One region of the Streptomyces sp. NPDC020898 genome, then DNA from elsewhere that is predicted to be linked to it. Evidence: predicted binding sites of a transcription regulator. Region 1 holds the regulator's gene; the other holds the start of a gene.

The links. The regulator HspR, encoded in region 1, represses chaperone genes until heat shock. The targets are predictions, from matches to a motif close to TTGAGNNNNNNNNNCTCAA.
Region 2: a site for HspR is predicted at 2,610-2,628, ahead of lon (endopeptidase La). Genes of this name have one in related genera too.

The regions. Positions count from the first base shown of each region.
Region 1 is NZ_JBIRRV010000029.1:25,582-29,968, forward strand. It holds gene ACH4TV_RS45075 (fibronectin type III domain-containing protein) at 1-260, shown strand, start outside; gene ACH4TV_RS45080 (PA14 domain-containing protein) at 257-2,272, shown strand; gene ACH4TV_RS45085 (heat shock protein transcriptional repressor HspR) at 2,346-2,792, opposite strand; gene dnaJ (molecular chaperone DnaJ) at 2,798-3,991, opposite strand; gene grpE (nucleotide exchange factor GrpE) at 4,037-4,387, opposite strand, start outside.
Region 2 is NZ_JBIRRV010000002.1:223,347-227,733, forward strand. It holds gene lon (endopeptidase La) at 173-2,587, opposite strand; gene ACH4TV_RS08905 (GNAT family N-acetyltransferase) at 2,766-3,422, shown strand; gene ACH4TV_RS08910 (hypothetical protein) at 3,423-4,307, opposite strand.

The DNA of each region.
Region 1 (4,387 bases):
ACTACCAGGTCTACCGCGGAGTCCTGGTCGACGGTGTCTGGCAGTACGAGCAGTGGACCCGCGAGAACGAGCTCCGCCAGCCCTACCCCGACGAGACGCTGGTCGGCTACTACCACGAGATCTACGACCCCCAGGGCGAGACCGTCCGCTGGGCCGTGCTCGCCGTCGACAGCTACGGCAACTCCCGTTTCGACAGCGGCGAGCAGTTCTCGTACGTCACCGTGACAGAGCCCGTAACGGACCCGGAGGCCGCCGAATGAACCGGCCCACACCCATGACCGCCGCCGCCTCCGGCGCCCTCGTGCTCGCGACGGCAGGCGGACTGCTCACCACGGTCGCCGTCCCGGCCGCCTCGGCGGCCACGGTGACCTGCAACTCCCCTGTCTACAAGCGGCAGTTCTTCGCCAACACCACCTTCTCCGGCACCCCGAAGAAGACCGACTGCGACGCCGCCATCGCCGAGAACTGGGGCGCGAGCACCCCCGCCATCGGCCTCCCGAAGGACAACTTCGGCGTCCGCTGGACCGTCACCCGCGACTTCGGCTCCGGCGGCCCCTTCGCCCTCACCGCCGCCACGCAGGACGGCATCCGCGTCTACCTGGACGGCAAGGCCAAGGTCAACCTCTGGAAGAACGTCACCACGACCCAGAAGACGACCGTCAACCTCACCATCCCGGCCGGCAAACACACCCTCCGCATTGACTACGCCAACTGGACCGGCTCCGCCAACGTCAGCTTCGCCTATACGCCCCGCACTTCGGCGACGGTCGACAAGGTCAAACCGCTCGCGCCCACCGGAGCCTCCGCGACGTACGACAAGGCCGCCGACAAGGTGAGGATCAGTTGGTCGAAGAACCTGGAGATGGATCTCTCCGGCTACCGCGTCTACCGTCAGGTGAAAGGACGGACCGACTGGGCCAAGATCAGCGGCACGGCAAATCTCGCCGGAACCTCGTTCCCCCACTCGGCGGCCCCGACCGGCACAGCCTTCCTCTACGAGGTGCGGGCCGTGGACAAAGCGGGCAACGAGTCAGCGGGCAGCGCCGACCAACTGGTCACCACCGTCGACCGGACCCCGCCGACCGTCACCGGTCTGAAGGTCCTCAGCGAGAGCGCCCTGGACGGAGTTGGTTTCTGGTGGATGTCCGACAGGGAGTCGCTGGAGCACCACCTGCTGAGGGCCAGTGCGCCCGACGGGCCGTTCACGGTGCTCAAGAGCGCGGGCAACTCGGCGACCGATGAGACCGCCCCGTACGGGGAGACCTCCTACTACAAGGTCTCGGCGACCGACGCAGCGGGCAATATCGGGTACTCGTCGGTGTTGTCGTTCGCCCGGCCGCTCGCCGTCCCTTACCTCGTCAACGGCGTCAACCGCCCGGAGGACGGCGGCGGCGTCGATCTGACTTGGTGGATGTCGCCATTGGCGCCGGCGGAGTTCCGGGTGTACCGCTATGACGACACCACCGGGACGCAGCTCGTGTCCTGCGACCCAAAGTTGATCGACACCACTTACGGACTCCGCCACACCTACTTGTGCACCGACACGACCCCGGTGCCCGGTACGACCTACTCGTACTGGGTGACCACCGTTGATGCCCTCGGGCGCGAGTCGAAGCCCTCGCACGGCGTCGGCAGGCTCTACACGGACGCCACCGCCCCGCCCCTCGTCACCGGGTTCACAGCCACCGCCACCGAGTACGGCACGGTCCTGGACTGGGACGACAACCCGGCGGCCGACCTCGCCGAATATCACCTCTACCGGCTCAGCACGGTGAACGACAGCAACCAGTACACGTACGTGGGCCGGGTCGAGGCGGGCACCAGCCGACTCGTCGACTCGTCGAACCTCCAGGATGGCGAGACCCACACGTACTTCGTGGACGCCGTGGACACCTCGGACAACTCCACCAACTCGTCAGCCGAGAACCTGGTGCCTGCCACCGTCACCGAACACGACCTGCGGCCCACCGTCGAGACCCCCTCGGACTTTCTGGTCAGTGTGAGCGCCAAGGCCGCCGACGACGCGGCCTCGGTCGATCTCTCGTGGAGACTGGACAGCTCCTACTACAGGACCGTCACCGGGTACCGGGTCTACCGCTGGAACCCGGCCACCACCGCGTACGAGCCCCTGACCGCCGACCCGGTCACCGGCACGTCGTACACCGACACCACAGCCGCTGTCGGCACCACCCACTTCTACTGGGTGACCGCTTTCCACGCCGACGGCACCGAAACCGCCCCCGGCGACGCGTGGGTGGCCCTTGCACCCTGAGCGCGCGGAAGGGGCCCGGAGGTTCGAACCGAACCTCCGGGCCCCTTCACACGCACGCTCGTTCGTCGCCTGGCTAGTCCTTGGCCTTCTTCGGCCGCCAAACCACCAACGCACTCGTCTGCTGCACTTCCTGATACGGCACCAGATCCCGCCGATAAGAAGCATGCACCGCGGCTTCCCGCTGCTGCAGCGCCGCCGCGGCGCCGTCCAGTGCGGCTTCCATCTCCGCCACGCGTGACTGCAGGGCGGCCACCTGGTTCTCCAGCTCGATGATCCGCTTGATGCCGGCCAGGTTGATGCCCTCGTCCTGCGACAACGCCTGCACCGCGCGGAGCAGTTCGATGTCGCGGGCCGAGTAGCGGCGGCCCCGGCCGGCGGTGCGGTCGGGGGAGACCAGGCCCAGGCGGTCGTACTGGCGCAGGGTCTGCGGGTGCAGGCCCGAGAGCTGGGCCGCCACCGAGATGACGTAGACCGGGGTCTCCTGCGTCAGTTCATACGGATTGCGTCTACGGCCGTCCATCTCGGTCAAGCTCCCTTCGCTGCCTCGAACAGCTCCGCCCGCGGATCCTCGTCCACGGTCGCCTCGCGATACGCCTCCAGTGCGTCACGAGCCTTCCCCGTCAGCTCCGTCGGGACACTCACCTCGACGGTGACGAGCAGGTCGCCCCGCGTGCCGTCCTTGCGGACCGCGCCCTTGCCGCGCGCACGCATCGTGCGCCCGTTGGGCGTGCCCGGGGGCAGCTTGAGGGTGACCGGCGGGCCGCCCAGGGTCGGGACCCTGACCTCGCCGCCGAGTGCCGCCTCGACGAACGTCACCGGCACCGTCACCGTCAGGTTGTCTTCCTTGCGGCCGAAGACCGGGTGGGAGTCGACATGGACCGTGACGTACAGGTCGCCCGCCGGGCCGCCCCGCTCGCCCGGCGCTCCCTTGCCGCGGAGGCGGATGCGCTGGCTGTCCGCCACCCCGGCCGGTATCCGCACCTGCATCGTCCGGGACGACTTGGCGCGCCCGGAGCCGCTGCACACCAGGCAGGCGTGCTCCGCGATCAGGCCCCGGCCCTTGCAGTCCGGGCACGGGTCGGTGAGCGAGAAGCCGCCGCCCGAGCCGCGCGCCACCTGGCCGGTGCCGACGCAGGTCGGGCACACCCTCGGCGTGCCGTTCTTGTCGCCGGTGCCCGAGCACGCCTTGCACGGTGACTGGGACGTCATGCGCAACGGGACCGTCGCGCCGTCCACCGCCTCCGTGAAGCTCAGCGTGACCTCGGTGTCGATGTCCTGGCCGCGCCGGGGCTGCGTACGGGTGGTGCCGCCGCCGCCCCGGTTGAACAGGCCCCCGAAGACGTCCCCGATGCCGCCGCCGAAGCCGCCCTGACCGGAGCCACCACCGGGGGCTCCGCCCTGGGCGCCGCCGCCGAAGAGGTCACCCAGGTCGAAGTTGAAGGAGCCGCCGCCCGCGCCCGGCCCGGGGCGGAAGCCGCCGTTGCCGAAGAGGGCGCGGGCCTCGTCGTACTCCTTGCGCTTCTTGGTGTCGCCGAGGATGTCGTTCGCCTCGGAGATCTCCTTGAAGCGCTCCTCCGCCTTGGCGTTGCCCTTGTTGGCGTCCGGGTGGAACTCGCGGGCGAGTTTCCGGTACGCCTTCTTGATCTCGGCCTCGGTGGCGTCCTTGGGGACGCCGAGGACCTTGTAGAAGTCCTTCTCGATGAAGTCCTTGGTGCTCATCCCCGACGTCCCTCCTTTCCTGCGGGCCCCGCGTCAGTGCTCACGTCAGCCCTCTTCCGGGCCACCGCTCTCCTTGTCGTCCGCCGCGTCGCCCGAGTCCGGAGTGGCCTGCGTCGCCCCGGGCTGGGGCTCGGCCACCGCGACCCGCGCGGGACGCAGGTTGCGCTCGCCGAACTTGTAGCCCGGCTGCAGGATCGCCACGCAGGTCGTCTCCGTGACGTCCGGCGCGTACGAGTGCATCAGGGCTTCGTGGATCGTCGGGTCGAAGGGCTCGCCCTCCTTGCCGAACTGCTGAAGGCCCATCTTCGCGGCGACGGTCTCCAGCGACTCGGCGACGGACTTGAAGCCGCCGACCAGTTCGCCGTGTTCCCTCGCGCGGCCGATGTCGTCCAGCAC
Region 2 (4,387 bases), on a different contig from region 1:
GGTTTCGCCGTTCCTGAAATCTCCGCCGGGCACCGCCATCGCCGCAGCTCGGACAGTATTTCGCAGGCATGGCGCAACGGCGTCATCCAGGTCCACCTCCCGCCCGCGGGGTGGGCAGCGGAAGGCCCGGGCCCCTTTCGGGACCCGGGCCCTCACGGACCGGTCACGTCCGTCACGCCGCGACCGGAACCTCCGTCGCCGCACCGTTCGTCGCCGGGGTGAGCGCCAGTTCCAGGACCTGGCGGACGTCCGTGACCGCGTGGACGTCGAGCTTCTCCAGGACCTCGGCCGGGACGTCGTCCAGGTCGGCCTCGTTGCGCTTCGGGATGATCACCGTGGTGACACCGGCCCGGTGCGCGGCGAGCAGCTTCTGCTTGACGCCGCCGATGGGCAGCACCCGCCCGGTCAGCGAGACCTCGCCGGTCATGGCGACGTCCGTACGCACGAGCCGTCCGCTGAGCAGCGAGGCGAGGGCGGTCGTCATGGTGACGCCCGCACTCGGACCGTCCTTGGGCACGGCCCCCGCCGGGAAGTGGATGTGCACGCCCCGGTCCTTCAGGTCGCCCACGGGCAGCTCCAGTTCGGCGCCGTGCGAGCGCAGGAAGGAGAGCGCGATCTGCGCGGACTCCTTCATGACGTCGCCGAGTTGCCCGGTGAGGGTCAGTCCGGCGGCCCCGGTCTCCGGGTCGGCGAGCGACGCCTCGACGTAGAGGACGTCACCTCCGGCCCCGGTGACGGCGAGCCCGGTGGCGACACCGGGTACGGCCGTACGCCGCTCGGCCGGGTCCTGCGCGGCCTCGGGCACGTGATGGGGCCGCCCGATGAGGTCCCGCAGATCCGCCTCGGTGACGGTGAACGGCAGCTTCCGCTCCCCGAGTTCGTTCTGTGCGGCGACCTTGCGCAGCAGCCGCGCGATGGACCGCTCCAGGTTCCGGACCCCGGCCTCCCGCGTGTACTCCCCGGCGAGCTTGCGCAACGCGCTCTCGTCGAGGGCGACTTCGGCATCGTCCAGCCCGGCCCGCTCCAACTGCCGGGGCAGCAGGTGATCCCGCGCGATGACGACCTTCTCGTCCTCGGTGTACCCGTCCAGCCGGACGAGCTCCATCCGGTCGAGCAGCGCCTCCGGAATGGCGTCGAGCACGTTGGCGGTGGCGAGGAACACCACGTCGCTGAGGTCGAGTTCGACTTCGAGGTAGTGGTCGCGGAAGGTGTGGTTCTGCGCCGGGTCGAGGACTTCGAGCAGCGCGGCGGCGGGGTCACCGCGGAAGTCGGACCCGACCTTGTCGATCTCGTCGAGGAGAACGACGGGGTTCATGGACCCGGCTTCCTTGATGGCCCGCACGATCCGGCCGGGCAGCGCGCCGACATACGTACGCCGGTGGCCACGGATCTCGGCCTCGTCCCTGACCCCGCCGAGCGCGACCCGGACGAACTTCCGCCCCATGGCGTGCGCGACGGACTCCCCGAGGCTGGTCTTGCCGACCCCGGGCGGCCCGACGAGCGCGAGCACAGCACCGCCACGACGCCCGCCGACAACCCCCAGCCCGCGCTGGGCCCGCCGCTTGCGCACGGCGAGGTACTCGGTGATGCGCTCCTTCACGTCCTCCAGCCCGGCGTGCTCGGCGTCGAGCACTGCCTGGGCGCCCTGGATGTCGTACGAGTCCTCGGTCCGCTCGTTCCAGGGCAGTTCGAGCACGGTGTCGAGCCAGGTCCGGATCCACCCGCCCTCGGGCGACTGGTCGGAGGACCGCTCCAGCTTGTCGACCTCCTTGAGAGCGGCCTCGCGCACGTTCTCGGGCAGATCGGCGGCTTCGACACGGGCCCGGTAGTCGTCGGACTCCTCCCCGTCCTGCCCGCCGTCGAGTTCGCGCAGTTCCTTGCGTACGGCTTCCAGCTGGCGCTTCAGCAGGAACTCCCGCTGCTGCTTGTCGACGCCTTCCTGGACGTCCTTCGCGATGGTCTCGGCGACATCCTGCTCGGCGAGGTGGTCGCGCAGCTGCTGGGTGGCGAGCTTCAGCCGGGCCACCGGGTCGGCGGTCTCCAGCAGCTCCACCTTCTGGTCGGTGCTGAGGAAGGGCGAGTAACCGGAATTGTCGGCAAGGGCGGAGACATCGTCGATGGCCTGGACACGGTCGACGACCTGCCAGGCGGCGCGCTTGCGCAGCCAGGAGGTGGCAAGTGCCTTGTACTCCTTGACAAGTTCGGTGACGTGACCGGGCAGCGGGTCCGGGACGACCTCGTCGATCCGGGTCCCCTCGACCCACAGCGCGGCCCCCGGCCCGGTGGTCCCGGCGCCGATCCGCACGCGCCCCCGGGCCCGGATGAGAGCCCCCGGATCCCCGTCGGCCAGCCGGCCGACCTGCTCCACGGTGCCGACGACACCGGTACTCGGATATGCCCCGTCGATACGTGGCACCAGCAGAACCCTGGGCTTGCCGGTCTCGGTGCGGGCGGCGGCCTGAGCGGCCTCCACGGCAGCACGTACGTCGGCGTCGTTCAGGTCGAGCGGAACCACCATCCCGGGCAGCACGACCTCGTCGTCGAGCGGCAGCACGGGCAGTGTGAGCGGTGTGGACGTCGAAGCCATGATCTCCCCTTCGGCATTCAAGTTGAGCTATGCCGACTCAATGCTTGGGGGTGGTTGATTGTTCCCCGGGACGTGTTCGCCGTGAGCGATCACCTCTGTCACGACGACGAACGCCCGGCATACAGTCAGCAACGTAATACCCACTAGCCGCAAGCACTCATTACACAGGAGGTAGGTCATGGACGGACCCGTGCGGGCCTGGGTGGACGGCTGGGTCGTCTCGCGCGGGGCATCGCCGCCCCTGGTCGAGCCCTGGGGCTACACGATCGACGTGGGCACGGCGGAGCACGTCACCCGGCACGTCCTCGACGCGCTGAACGACGCCGTGGAGGAGCGGACCGTCCGGAAGGTCGCGGACGCGGTGACCGGCCCGGGCGTGTGGCTCAAGGTGTTCGCCGATCCGGCGACGGTCGGCAACTGGCTCGGCGAGGGCTGGTGGATCGACCCCGAGCCGGGCTACCTGATGACGCTCCCGTTGACGGCATCGGAGGCACCCTCACCCCCCGACGACTACCGCCTGCGCGTCTGGACCCGCGCCGGCGTCACCCGCGTGATGCTCGCGGCACCCGACGGCTCCTGGGCGGCCCGCGGCCAGATCGCCCCGACGGGCAGAACAGCGGTCGTCGACCAGGTGGAAACGTCCCCCGCACACCGCCGCCGAGGACTCGGCTCCTTCGTGATGCGCACGCTCACCCGAGAGGCCGCCGCCGAGGGCGCGGAGACCGGCGTACTGGCGGGCACTCCGGACGGCCGGGGGCTGTACGAGGCGCTGGGGTGGCGGGTGGAGGGGCTTCTGACGAGCGCGAAGTTCGTGGGGGCGGGCGTAGAGCGGTAATCAGTCCGGCTGTGTGTCCGGGCCGTCAAGTTCGGGCGCGTGCGGGCCTCCGAAGTCCGGGCTGCTGAAGTCCGGGCTGGAGTAGCTGGGGCGGTGGCCCGTTGAGGCGTTGTCGTCGGAGCTGCTGAAACCGGGCCGGTTGTAGCCGAGGTGAGGCATACGGCCGGTGGTGGGTTCCGGGGTCGGTTTGCGGCTGGCGGCCGACGAATCGGAGTGGGCGAGGGCCTCGCGGAGGAACGGCAGGATGCCGCGCTCCAGCAGGGCCTCGCGCCAGACTTCCCTGGCCTGAGCCACTTCCCCGGTCAGTTCGCCGTACGCCCCGGCCTCCTCCGCGTCCGGGCTGTTGCGCAGGGCGGTGAGCAGCAGGCCGACCGCGGCGACGAATATCGCTGCCGCGGTCACCGCACCGAACACCCATCCGGTGGTGAGCATGGTCTGGGCGAACGCCGGCTCAGGGTCGAGCATCCTGAGGATGTAGCCCACGAGCAGGAAGATCGCCGTGACTCCTCCGGCGAGAACCGGTGCCAGAACCGCGGCGACAGCCAAAGCGCCCGCCCCTGCCGTCCCGGTGTCCTCTCCCACAGTGGCGGCGAGAGCCGACGCGGCCCCGTCCCCCTCCTCCACGCCGTCTGATGACTCCGACCGCCGCGATTCGTCGCGTACGAAGACGTAGTGCCGGTACTCGGTCACCGCCGCAGCCGTGATGAGCCCGGTGGCGTTGAGCGCCATGGTCCGCAGTTGTTCGGGGTTCAGCCGCTGACCGACGGCGGCCAGTTCCGGGCGGTGCGGTGCGGAGCGCAGCGCCTCATCGAGAAGGCGCTCGTACTCGGAACGGTCCTCGCGCAGCAGGAACGAGGGTTTGGGGCCTCCGCGCGCATCGGCCAACTGTGCGATGTTCCGGCTCCGCCGGTGTTCCGGCTCAGAGCCGGGACTGTCTGTGCGTGGCACCCGCGCGACACGGAAAC